DNA from 4 places in the Pseudomonas sp. GW460-LB5 genome. Region 4 is predicted to be linked to each of the others. Evidence: predicted binding sites of a transcription regulator. Region 4 holds the regulator's gene; each other region holds the start of a gene.

Region 1 (3,207 bases), on a different contig from region 4:
GACAGCTTCAGCGCGGCGCGGAAGGCGTTGCGGCGCTGGTGGTAGGTCATCTCCTGCGGCATGGCACCGCTGTAGCAGCGGTGGCCGTTGACTTCGGTGATCTTCAGCGCGTGGTCGCATTCCCAGGCGATGCGTACGCCATCGTGAAAGCCCTCAACGCGGAAGTGCTCGCCGTTTTCGATGAATTTTTCACCGTCGCGCGGGATCATCTCGTCCAGTGCCAGGGTGTTGCTTTCACGGTCCACGTGCACCACATAGCTCTGGAAGCGCTGGCTGCGGTCATGGAAGGTGATGATCAGGGGGTCGTGGCTTTCCTGCAGCTGCCGCAAGTTGGCCGCAATCTCCAAGGGGGTGTTCAGCACCTTTGGCGGTTGCGGGGCTTCGGTTTCATTGAACACGGCTTATCGTTCTCCAGGCAAAAGCGACACACGCAAGTAACGGCATTTTGCCAGTATGTTCCGTGCCTTGATAGAAAAATCACACTTGGCTGAGGGCCCGTGGCTTGGCCAGCGGCGAGGTGCTGCCTCGGCTATCGTAGAGCGACGGTGAGTCGCCGCCCATGAGGATTCTGATCTGGTTGTTGGTGACGTGTTGCTGTACCTGGATGATCCGGCCGTTGGTCTGGTTGACCTGCTGGCAGTCGTCCATCAGTTTCGACAGCATGTCGAGCCGCTGCAGCATCGCGTCGCCATGGGGCGATTGTGCGGCTACCGCCTGCACGCCAGTGCGATCGGCACTCAGGCCCAGGCTGCCGAGCAACTGGCTGCGGCGCTGGCCATGCTGCTCGAGCAAGATGATCAGCGACTGCTTGCGCGCCAGGATCTGTTCCAGCAGCGGCATGTCGCGGCCATGCAGGGCGATCGCTTCTTTATTCAGAAGGTCGAGCAGTTCCTGCATCGGGGCAATGTCATCTTCGATCAGTTGCAGCAAGGTGGTGTCGTGCATGGCTAACTCTTGGCTTTTCTAGCGTCCGTGAAGTCAGCGCGCCGAGGGGTCAGCGCTGGGCTTCGAAATCGAGCAGTTTGCTGGCGACCCGGCCGGCATCGACCTGGTAGCTGCCGTCGGCGATCGCCTGTTTCAACTGGGCCACACGGGCACTGTTGACAACCGGCTCGTCGCGCAGCTTGTCGCTGACCTTTTGCAACTGCTGTGCCTCTTGGCTGAGGTGTACCGCTTCTCCGCTGGCGCTGGTGTCTTTCACCGCTTCCTGGCTGGCTGCCGGTTTTTCGGCATTGCCCGCCGCGGTGTTGCCGCGCACGCCGCCCGTGACGGACGGAGAGTTATTCAAACGACTGAAGTCGATGACCATGATCAGGAACCTCTGGGTATTTGGACGCTTGCCTTGTTTTCGGCCAGCCCGAAAGAAACTTTAGGCACAAATGCTTGGCCGCCTGTCAGCAAGCTCGCCAACCCGTTCTCTGACACAGTTTAGGAAAAGCGGTTCCTCCCTGCCAGCGCAATCTGTGGCGGGCTACATGCTCACCTCGACCTGGCCCGGGCCCGTCACCCTGGCCTTGACCACCCGTTTGGAATTCAGGTTGCGTACCCGTATCTGTTCGCTCAGGCCGCCTTTGCTCAGGGCCTCGCCCGGCATGCGCACGCTCAGGCTGCCGCTGCGGGCGATGATCACCACCTGGTCGCCCTTGCGCACCACCTCGGCCTGCTCCAGATGTTGCGGGGTAAGTACCTGGTCGATCACCGTGGGGCGCAGCATCTTCATGCCCACTGCCTGGTCCAGTTCGGTCAGAAAACCCTGGCCAAGGGTGCCGACATCGCGCTCGCGCAGGGCCACGTCGCCTTCGCCCACTGTGTTGTCGCGCTTGAGCGGGCGGGTGACCACCACCACGTCGCGGAACAGCCGTACCGTGGCCGGGACAAACACCGTCCACGGGGCCGCACTGTCGCAGCGCACCCGTACCGTTACCCGGCCAAGTGGCAGGGAAGGGCTTTCCAGCGAGGCGTCCAGCTGCTGGCTGCACAACGGCATGCGCAGGCGTGGGTCCAGCGGGTTGACCTGGATTTCATAGCGGCCGGGGGTCTGGGTGGTAGCCAGGTAATCTTCGACGGTGAATTCAAGAAACCCTTGGGTGACACCGATAAGCTGTTCAGGCAAGGTGAGCGCGTCCGCTACCGTGCGAACGCCGGGCACCAGCAGGCACAACGTGGCCAGCGAGCCCGTCAGCAGGCGCGTCAATCGTCGGAAAAATGTCGTTTTCGTATGCATGACGCTCAAAAAAGCAAAGCCCGTGCCGACTCGTAACCTGAGTTGCAACGAAAGGCTGAAAGATAAGGAGTCTGGCATGGCGGGTGTTATGGATTCGGTCAACCAGCGCACGCAGCTGGTGGGGCAGAATCGCCTGGAATTGCTGCTGTTCCGCCTCAACGGCGAACAGCTTTACGGCATCAACGTGTTCAAGGTCAGGGAAGTGCTGCAATGCCCTGCGCTGACCCTGCTGCCCAAGGCGCACCCGGTGGTGCGTGGCGTTGCCAACATTCGCGGGGCGACCATCCCGATCCTCGACTTGTCGATGGCCACCGGGTTGCGGCCGCTGCAGGAAGAGACGCGCAACAGCTTCGTGATCATCACTGAGTACAACACCAAGACCCAGGGCTTTCTGGTGCACTCGGTGGAGCGCATCGTCAACATGAACTGGGAAGAGATCCATCCGCCACCCAAGGGCACCGGCCGTGACCACTACCTGACGGCGGTCACCCGGGTGGACAACCGCATGGTCGAGATCATCGATGTGGAGAAGGTGCTGGCCGAAGTGTCGCCGTCGTCCGAGTCGGTCTCGGCCGGGGTGATCGATGCCGAGACGCAGGACAAGGCCGTGCTGATGCGGGTGCTGACCGTGGACGATTCGTCGGTGGCACGCAAGCAGGTCAGCCGCTGCCTGCAGACCGTGGGGGTGGAGGTGGTGGCGCTCAATGATGGCCGTCAGGCCCTGAACTACCTGCGCCAGCTGGTGGAGGAGGGCAAAAAGCCGGAAGAAGAGTTCCTGATGATGATCTCGGACATTGAAATGCCGGAAATGGACGGCTATACGCTAACGGCGGAGATCCGCAGCGACCCGCGCATGCAAAAATTGCACATCTGCCTGCATACTTCGCTTTCCGGGGTGTTCAACCAGGCAATGGTCAAGAAGGTCGGTGCCGATGACTTCCTGGCCAAGTTCAAGCCGGACGACCTGGCCCAGCGGGTGGTCG
Region 2 (3,207 bases), on a different contig from region 4:
TGGAAGTACCCAGCAGGTACTCACCTTCGTAGACGGTGTTGGCGCGGAACATCGGGAACACGAAATCACGCACGAACTCTTCGCGCAGATCGTCGATGTAAATCTCTTTAACACCCATTGCCTGGGCCTTGGCACGGGCCGGCTCGACCTCTTCGCCCTGACCCAGGTCAGCGGTGAAGGTCACCACTTCGCAGTTATAGGTATCCTGCAGCCACTTGAGAATCACCGAAGTATCAAGGCCGCCGGAATACGCCAGTACGACCTTTTTTACGTCCGCCATGCCATCACTCCACGGGGTTGTACGGAAAGGGGTCGATTCTAACGGCCTTACGGAAAAATTTACAGTGGGGCGACAGCTTCTGACGACAAAGCGACAAGAACTGTCGGAAGGGCGACGGGGGTATGCATGACCATCTCACAGGCGCTGGAAATGTCGTGGCAAACACCTGAAGGCCCCCCCCCCGATCTCAGGGTGCCTTCGCCCCCGGCGCGGCAGCAGCCGGGTTGGCTGGTGCTGGGGCGGCAGGCGCCGCTGGCTCAGCCGGTTTTTCCACAGGTTTCTCAACCACCGAAATCCGATCCAGCTCGATGTTTACCCGGCGATTGCGTGCCCGGTTGGCCGCACTGTTGTTCTTCACCAACGGGTACTGCTCGCCATGGAAGCGCACCGTGATCTGTTCTTCAGTCAATCCATGGGCCTTGAAGTAATCAGCCACAGCCAGCGCACGACGGCGCGACAGGTCTCGGTTGGTCAGGCGGTTGCCACTGTTGTCGGAGTGGCCGTCGAGCTCGATGTGGTTCACCGTCGGGTCAGCTTTGATGTAATCCAGGATCACATCCAGCCGTGCACGCGCCGACGCGTCCAGCTCGGTGCCGCCCCCGGGGAAACCCACCTGGGTCTGGCGCACCTGATCATAATTCATAGGCAGCAGCTTGCCGGCACAGACCAGATAGTCGCTGTAGGCCTTGGCGAAGCTGACCGGCAGAACGCGTACCTCCATTGGCCTTCCGGCCTCACCGGTGTAGTTGCGCACCACTGTGCTACGCCCGTCGAGCAAGCCGTTGATCAGGCGGCTGGCCTGGCCTTGGGAAGAACTGAACAGCACACCGGTGCGGGCCATCCGCACGTTGCCCAGGTTGATATCACCCCGCCCAGGCTGCCACGGCGCCGCCGCCGCCAGCAGGCTGGCTGTACCTGCACCCAGTACATTGTTGTCCGAACGTAGCTGAAAAACGGGCTGTTCACCTGCCCGACGCACGAACTCACCGCTACCAAAACCTTCTATCGGCTGGATCAGACGGCACTCGAACGGGTCGCCCTCGACCTTCCAGGCAATATTTTCCATGCGCGTCTGAAAAGTCAGTGCGCCGGCCGGCAGGCTGGCGAACAGGGTCAACAGGGTGAGGTAACGCTGGCGCACGGGCGGCTCCACAAATTCTGACGGCTTACCTGCAGGCTATCGGACGCCGGCCGGAAAACTTGATAGCCGTGCTCGCCCCAGGCTTTTCCGGTAGCATTGGGGCTTGAGTTCGACCCGCCTGGAATCCCCAATGTCCGATCGCCTGACCCTCCTGCGCCCCGACGACTGGCACATCCATCTGCGCGATGGTGCCGTCCTGCCCCACACCGTTGGCGACGTGGCGCGCACTTTTGCCCGTGCCATCATCATGCCAAACCTGGTTCCTCCGGTGCGTAATGCCGACGAGGCCAGTGCCTACCGTGAGCGCATCCTGGCCGCCCGCCCTGCCGGCAGCCGCTTCGAGCCGCTGATGGTGCTGTACCTCACCGACCGCACCAGCCCCGAGGATGTCCGCGCGGCCAAGGCCAGCGGCATCGTGTACGCCGCCAAACTGTACCCGGCCGGCGCCACTACCAACTCCGACTCGGGCGTGACCAGCATCGACAACATCTTCCCGGCCATCGAGGCGCTGGCGGAAGTCGGCATGCCACTGTTGGTGCATGGCGAAGTAACCCGCAGCGAGATCGACGTGTTCGACCGCGAGAAGCGCTTCATTGACGAGCACATGCGTCGTCTGGTCGAGCGCTTCCCGACGCTGAAAGTGGTGTTCGAACACATCACCACCGGCGATGCCGCTCAGTTCGTCACCGAGGCCCCGGCCAACGTCGGCGCGACCATCACTGCACAGCACCTGCTGTACAACCGCAACCACATGCTGGTTGGCGGCATTCGCCCGCACTTCTACTGCCTGCCGATCCTCAAGCGCAACACCCATCAGGTGGCGCTGCTGGACGCGGCCACCAGCGGCAACCCGAAGTTCTTCCTGGGCACCGACTCGGCACCGCACGCCCGTCACGCCAAGGAAGCCGCCTGCGGGTGCGCCGGTTGCTACACCGCATACGCGGCCATCGAAATGTACGCCGAAGCGTTCGAACAGCGTAACGCGCTGGACAAGCTCGAAGGCTTTGCCAGCTTGCACGGTCCTGCCTTCTACGGCCTGCCAGCGAACACCGACACCATTACCCTGGTGCGTGAAGAATGGACCGCCCCGGACAGCCTGCCGTTTGGCGAGCAGACCGTGATCCCGCTGCGCGCCGGTGAAAAACTACGTTGGCGCCTGCTGGAGGAAAACGCGTGAGCGAAGACCTCTACGAAGACGACATGGACACCCAGGGCAGCAGCGGTTCGCGCCACCCGATGGCCGAGCGCTTCCGCGGCTACCTGCCGGTGGTGGTGGATGTGGAGACTGGTGGTTTCAACAGCGCCACCGATGCGCTGCTGGAAATTGCCGCCGTCACGATCGGCATGGACGAGAAAGGCTTCCTGTTCCCCGAGCACACCTACTTCCACCGAGTGGAACCGTTCGAGGGCGCCAATATCGAAGCCGCCGCGCTGGAGTTCACCGGCATCAAGCTGGACCACCCGCTGCGCATGGCTGTTAGCGAGGAAAGCGCGCTGACCGATATCTTCCGCGGTGTACGCAAGGCACTCAAGGCCAATGGCTGCAAGCGGGCGATCCTGGTCGGCCACAACAGCAGCTTCGACCTGGGCTTCCTCAATGCGGCGGTGGCGCGCAACGACCTGAAGCGCAATCCGTTCCACCCGTTTTCGAGCTTCGACACCGCTACCCTCGCGGGCTTGGCGTATGGCCAGACCGTGCTGGCGCGTGCCTGCCAGAGCGCGGACATCGACTTCGACGGGCGTGAGGCGCACTCGGCGCGTTATGACACCGAGAAGACGGCCGAGC
Region 3 (3,207 bases), on a different contig from region 4:
AACAGGCGGTGTGAAGCGAATGAAGTGAGGTTCATGAGCTTGCCTCCAACCGGCAGACACCGGTGGCGGCAAGTCACGACGGAGCATCAGGCTCTGGCGCGGCTTGCCCGACCAGGGTGTCGGGACCGGTGTTCCGGTTCAATTGCCTGACCAGGCCATACGGCAGGGGTCAGGCAGCGACTAGATACTGTGTCCATTGAATTCTTCAGTGAATGGAAAAAAGGCCCTTTCTCGGGGCGATCGAACTTTATTCAAGGGTAGTATCGAAGTCAACCCGCAAGGGGAACTTTAAATAAGTTTCACCCACTTTTAATGTAACAATGATCAGGTGCGAGTTTTACGCCCGTCGCCCGGCTACCCTTACACCCTGAACCGCCCCACCAATGCCGTCATCTCCCCCACCAGCCCCGACAGCGCCTTGCTCGCCTCGCTGGTCTGCTGCGCTCCTGTCGCCGAGTTGATCGACAGCTCGCGAATGTTCAGCAGGTTGCGGTCCACTTCCCGCGCCACCTGAGCTTGCTCTTCGGCCGCACTGGCGATGACCAGGTTGCGCTCGTTGATTTCGCCAATCGCACTGTAGATACCTTCCAGCACCTGCCCCGAGGCCAAGGTCACGTCCAGTGTCGACTGGGCGCGGTTGGTGCTGGCCTGCATCGACGCCACCGCCGCCTCGGTGCCCGCCTGCACGCGGCCGATCATCTGTTCGATTTCCTGGGTCGATTGTTGCGTGCGGTAGGCCAGCGTGCGTACCTCATCTGCCACCACCGCAAAGCCGCGCCCGGCCTCACCGGCGCGGGCCGCCTCGATGGCAGCATTGAGTGCCAGCAGGTTGGTTTGCTCGGACACCGAGCGGATCACTTCAAGTACTTTGCCGATATCCCGGACCTGCCCCACCAATTGCTCCAGGTGCGCACTGCTGGTCTGGATCTCGCGGGTCATGGCCTCGGTGCCATCGATGTTGTCGCTGACTTGCTGGCGGCTTTGTGCGGCCAGCTGGTTGGACTCGCTGGTGGTTTGCGATGTAGTGATAGCGTTGCGCGCAACTTCCTCCACGGCCGTGGTCATTTCGGTCACAGCAGTAGCTGCCTGCTCCAGCTCCTGCCCCTGCTGACGCAGGTTGCTGGCGCTTTCCTCGGTAACCGCGTTCAACGCAGTGGCGGCTGCGTCCAGCTGCCGGGCACAGTGGTTGATCTGCCCCAGGGTGTCGCGCTGGCTCTGCTGCATACGCTGCAGTTCATGGAATAGCTGGCCGATCTCGTTGTTGCCCTGCCCTTGCACCGGCACGCTCAGGTCACCACCGGCAATGCGCTGGAAGTGCCGACCGGCTTCACGCAGCGGATGCAGCACTCGCTGGGCAATGAAGGCCCAGCACAGTGCAGCCAGCAGCAAGGTCACCCCTAGCAGCCCCAGGCTCAGCATTTGTGCACGCGCCAGACGACGGTCTGACTCCAGCATGATCTGCTGGCCACGTTCGCTCAGTACGCCAACCAGCTGCTGGCGTAGCGCTTGCAGTCGGCCCATGGCATTGCCGGCATCGATGTTGACCTTGAAGTACTGCTCCAGCGAACGCTGGCGGGTCGCTTCGCGCTGCCCGGCTACCGCCTTGGCATATTCGGCAAAGGTAGCCTGCAGCTCGGTTGCCAGCGTGCGAAGGGCTGGCTCGCGGACATTTTCAACGAACTCGTCGACCAGCTTCTGGCTCTTGTCGTTCAGCTCGACTGACAGCGCCATGCGCTTGCCTGCACTCTCGTCATGGCCGCCCAACTGCTCGATGAAGCCCGAGGACACATTGGCGCTGGAACGGATTGCCATCAACAACGCATTGTTCAACCGGTCCGACTGGTGTGCGGTCTGGTCCAGTTCGGTGATCTGCTGACCGCTGCCCACTGCTGCCCGCCAGGCACTGACGGTGGAAAACAGCAGGGTCAGGCTGAACAACGACAGCACCCAGAACATTCCGGTACGTATCTTGAGGTTGGCAAGCATGCGGGCAGTACTCCTTATTGGCACCACTTCTGGTCGAAATTCGACGGTGGGTGTGCTGCTATCGGAGGTACCGGCGCAGGCTTGAGGCGCAGGAAGCAGGTTATGGGCGATAACCGAACAGATGTTGCCGGGCGCAGGCTGCGCCGCGGCCAACCTCAGCGATCGAGGAAAATGACTACCGTCTGCGCGAAGGCCTGCGGTTGGTCCAGCATGACGAAGTGGAAGCTGCCATCGATACGTTTGAAGCTGATGTTTCGCGTCCCGGCATAGGCGTTTGCGAAGGTTGCATCGACGCTGGTAGCGGGTATGCCATACAAGGGGTCATAGGCATAGACGACCTGCACCGGCGCCTGGATATCGCCAAGCTCCGGGCGCAGGTCGGTGGTCATCAGTTCATAGGTAGCGTCGGCTACCGCCTTGCGGTCCGAGCGCAGCGCGGCCTCTACCAATGCGGGCCTGGCCGCAGCGGTCTTGGCCAGCCGGTCAATGGCCGCACGCTGCATGGCTTCGGCCTGCGCTGCCGGGGCCAGCAGCATCCCATCACGGAATGTGGCAGCCTGGGGTGCAGCCGTTTCGGCAGTGGCCGTGGGGTCCATCAATAACGTGTAAAACGGCAGCGCATCGACAACCATCAGCCGCCCGACCTGCTCCGGGTGGCGTGCGCCAAGCATCAGCGCCACCTCACCGCCCAGCGAATGGCCAATGATGGCCGGCGCCTCAAGGCGCTGGCTACGGATATAGTCAGCAACCGCCTCGGCCACAGGAGCGGCCACGCGCCCGTCCACAGCGGGCACGGCAGGCGAACCGGCAAAGCCTGCAACCTGCACAAGGTGCAGGCGATGCTGCTGGCGCAGTGTGCTGGCGAGCCCCGCCCAAACCTCACGGGAAGAGGCCAGCCCGGGGATCAGGATGACGTCCGGCCCGGTGCCCTCGATCTTTACCGAAATACGTTCGCCCGCTACAGGCACTGGCTGGCTTGGCGCAGCCAATGCCGAGCCCAGCGACAAGCTGGTCCCGATTGCTGCAAGCAGGGTGCGTATGTGCATGGTCGCCATTCCTTTGACTTCAACGGAGAAAAGCCCGCCACTATAAAGCGCACGGCAACCCATGGGAAAACTATCATTTGCAACCCGCTGCGCTGCACCGTTAAAGTCGGGGCCTGGGCGCCGGCTGCGCCTGCGGTCCGCGCAAAGGGGTTGCCCGAGCCATGCTTCAGTCCAT
Region 4 (3,207 bases):
CGCTGCCAGTCGGTACTCAAGGCCTTCGCTTCGCTGGCCAGGTCGTTGAGCACCGGGGTGCTTTCCTCGACCAGGTCCATGGTGCGGTTGGCCGCACCCTCGGTCAGCTTGACCACGTACGACAGGCGCTCGGTAGCGTCGGTTATCTGCGACACCTCCTCGGCCTGTGGCATGGTCGGGTCGATCTGGAAGCTGACGATAGCGCTGTGCAACTCGCGGGTCAGCTTGCCGACCTCCTGGTACAGGCCACGGTCGCGAGTCTGGTTCAGCTCATGAATCAGCTGTACCGCCTCGCCGAAACGGCCCCGCTCCAGGCTTTCGACCAACTCCTGGGCATGTTTCTTCAGGGTCGATTCGAACTCCCCCAAAGACGTTTGTGATGAATCCATGGCGCGCCCCCTGACGTGACTCAGCCGTTGACACGTTCGAAGATCTTCTCGATCTTTTCTTTGAGCACCTGGGCGGTGAACGGCTTGACCACATAGCCATTGACGCCGGCCTGGGCCGCTTCGATGATCTGGTCGCGCTTGGCCTCGGCAGTCACCATCAGTACCGGCATGGTTTTCAGCTTTTCACTGGCACGCACTTTACGCAGCAGGTCGATACCGGACATGCCGGGCATGTTCCAGTCGGTCACCAGGAAGTCGTAGTGGCCGTTTTCCAGCATCGGCAGCGCCGTGGTGCCATCGTCGGCTTCTTCGGTGTTGGTGAAGCCCAGGTCACGCAACAGGTTCTTGATGATCCGCCGCATCGTCGAAAAGTCGTCAACGATGAGGATTTTCATGTTCTTGTCCAATTAGACCTCCAAGCAGTCTCAAACGCGCCCGGCCGACCGGGCACGCACTCATTCAATTCGGTACAACGTGGAAAACGCACGTGGAAAACGACTGCAACGACCCCGGGCTCAACGTGCCCGCCATTCCCCCAAGCGGCTACGCAGGCGCGCGGCACATTGGCTGTGCAACTGGCTGACCCGCGATTCGCTGACCCCAAGCACCTCGCCGATTTCCTTGAGGTTCAGCTCTTCGTCGTAGTACAGCGCCAGTACCAGGCGCTCACGCTCCGGCAGGTTGGCAATGGCCTCGGTCAGGGCAGCCTGGAAGCGTTCGTCCTCAAGGCCACGTGCAGGTTCGACGTGGCCACTGGCGCCATCCTCATGCAGCCCTTCGTGCTCGCCGTCCTGCAACAGGTCGTCAAAGCTGAACAGGCGGCTGCCCAAGGTATCGTTCAAGATCCCGTAGTAATCATCGAGACTCAACTGGAGTTCGGCAGCAACTTCATGATCTTTAGCGTCTCGACCGGTTCTGGCTTCAACGGCACGCATCGCGTCACTGACCATGCGGGTATTGCGGTGCACCGAACGCGGTGCCCAGTCGCCCTTGCGCACCTCGTCCAGCATGGCCCCGCGGATGCGGATGCCGGCATAGGTTTCAAAGCTGGCGCCTTTGCTGGCGTCATACTTGTTGGCCACTTCAAGCAGGCCGATCATGCCGGCCTGGATCAGGTCCTCGACCTGCACGTTGGCCGGCAACCGCGCCAACAGGTGGTAGGCAATGCGCTTCACCAGCGGGGCGTAGCGTTCGATCAGCTCGTACTGGCCGTCTTTCGCTGCCCGGCTGTACATCTTGAAGCCGCTGGCATTCATAGCACGGGTCCCGCGCTGGTGGGCTGCACCAGACGCTCGACAAAGAACTCCAGGTGACCGCGCGGATTGGCCGGCAGCGGCCAACTGTCAACCTTCTGGGCAATCGCCTTGAAGGCCAGCGCGCACTTGGAGCGTGGGAACGCTTCGTAGACGGCGCGCTGCTTCTGCACCGCCTTGCGCACGCACTCGTCGTACGGCACGGCACCCACGTACTGCAGGGCCACATCGAGGAAGCGGTCGGTGACCTTGGTCAGCTTGGCGAACAGGTTGCGCCCTTCCTGCGGGCTCTGCGCCATGTTGGCCAGCACACGGAAACGATTCATCCCGTAGTCGCGGTTGAGCAGTTTGATCAGGGCGTAGGCATCGGTGATCGAGGTGGGCTCGTCACACACTACCAGCAGCACTTCCTGGGCGGCGCGAACGAAGCTGACCACCGACTCACCAATCCCCGCTGCAGTGTCGATCACCAGCACGTCGAGGTTGTCGCCGACTTCACTGAACGCCTGGATAAGACCGGCATGCTGGGCCGGGGCCAGGTGCACCATGCTCTGGGTGCCCGAGGCTGCGGGGACGATGCGCACGCCGCCAGGGCCCTGCAACATCACGTCACGCAGCTCACAGCGCCCTTCGATGACATCGGCCAGGGTACGTTTGGGGGTAAGGCCCAGCAACACGTCGACGTTGGCCAGGCCCAGGTCGGCGTCCAGCAGCATGACCCTGCGGCCAAGCTCGGCCAGCGCCAGGGACAAGTTCACTGAAACGTTAGTCTTGCCGACGCCACCTTTGCCACCGGTCACGGCGATCACCTGTACGGGATGCATGCTACCCATGTCTGTTCTTTACCTTGTCTCGCTGGGACTCAGGCCACACGTGGGGCAATTCTGCGTACCCCTTGGCATAGCTACTTTGCACACGCTTCATGGTCAACCCGCTCGCCGGGGGTTGTGATAGAGATCAGCGAACATGTCGGCCATGGCCTCTTCGCTGGGCTCGTCCTGCTGCTGCACATTGACCGCACGGGAGACCAGCTGGTGGCCGCGCGGCAGGTGCAGGTCGTCAGGAATGCGCGGGCCATCGGTCAGGTAGGCCACGGGCAGTTCATGACTGATGGCAAGGCTCAGCACATCGCCAAGGCTTGCCGTTTCATCCAGCTTGGTCAGGATGCAACCGGCCAGACCACAACGTTTGTAGCTGTGGTAGGCGGCGGTCAGCACCTGTTTCTGGCTGGTGGTGGCCAGCACCAGGTAATTCTTCGCGGCAATGCCACGCCCGGCCAAGGTTTCCAGCTGCATGCGCAGTGCCGGGTCGCTGGCCTGCAGGCCGGCGGTATCAATCAGCACAACGCGCTTGCGCAACAGCGGTTCCAGCGCCGCGGCCAGGGACTGGCCCGGGTCGACGTAGGTCACTGGCACGTTGAGGATGCGGCCCAGGGTCTTGAGCTGCTCCTGCGCGCCGATACGAAAGCTGTCCATGCTCACCAGCGCCAGGTTCTGCGCGCCGTACTTGAGCACGTAGCGGGCAGCCAGCTTGGCCAGGGTAGTGGTCTTGCCCATGCCGGCAGG

What was found. Region 4 encodes FliA, which starts transcription of late flagellar genes. Its sites were predicted from a motif close to CTAAAGTTTNNNNNNNNNNNGCCGNTAA; they were not measured.
Region 1: the regulator FliA is predicted to act here: its motif matches at 1,346-1,373, upstream of flgM (flagellar biosynthesis anti-sigma factor FlgM).
Region 2: the regulator FliA is predicted to act here: its motif matches at 1,458-1,485, upstream of AC07XM_RS01730 (flagellar protein MotY).
Region 3: the regulator FliA is predicted to act here: its motif matches at 2,045-2,072, upstream of AC07XM_RS02510 (methyl-accepting chemotaxis protein).

What each region holds. Positions count from the first base shown of each region.
Region 1 is NZ_JBWKXT010000018.1:48,915-52,121, reverse strand. Features, by position in the region: gene AC07XM_RS13360 (flagellar brake protein) at 1-398, opposite strand, end outside; gene AC07XM_RS13355 (flagella synthesis protein FlgN) at 478-945, opposite strand; gene flgM (flagellar biosynthesis anti-sigma factor FlgM) at 995-1,309, opposite strand; gene flgA (flagellar basal body P-ring formation chaperone FlgA) at 1,472-2,224, opposite strand; gene AC07XM_RS13340 (chemotaxis protein CheV) at 2,301-3,207, shown strand, end outside.
Region 2 is NZ_JBWKXT010000001.1:375,958-379,164, reverse strand. Features, by position in the region: gene AC07XM_RS01735 (argininosuccinate synthase) at 1-280, opposite strand, end outside; gene AC07XM_RS01730 (flagellar protein MotY) at 468-1,421, opposite strand; gene pyrC (dihydroorotase) at 1,552-2,598, shown strand; gene rnt (ribonuclease T) at 2,622-3,207, shown strand, end outside.
Region 3 is NZ_JBWKXT010000002.1:102,511-105,717, reverse strand. Features, by position in the region: gene AC07XM_RS02510 (methyl-accepting chemotaxis protein) at 361-1,986, opposite strand; gene AC07XM_RS02505 (alpha/beta fold hydrolase) at 2,142-3,032, opposite strand.
Region 4 is NZ_JBWKXT010000019.1:12,615-15,821, reverse strand. Features, by position in the region: gene AC07XM_RS13675 (protein phosphatase CheZ) at 1-389, opposite strand, end outside; gene AC07XM_RS13670 (chemotaxis response regulator CheY) at 410-784, opposite strand; gene fliA (RNA polymerase sigma factor FliA) at 905-1,645, opposite strand; gene fleN (flagellar synthesis regulator FleN) at 1,642-2,475, opposite strand; gene flhF (flagellar biosynthesis GTPase FlhF) at 2,569-3,207, opposite strand, start outside.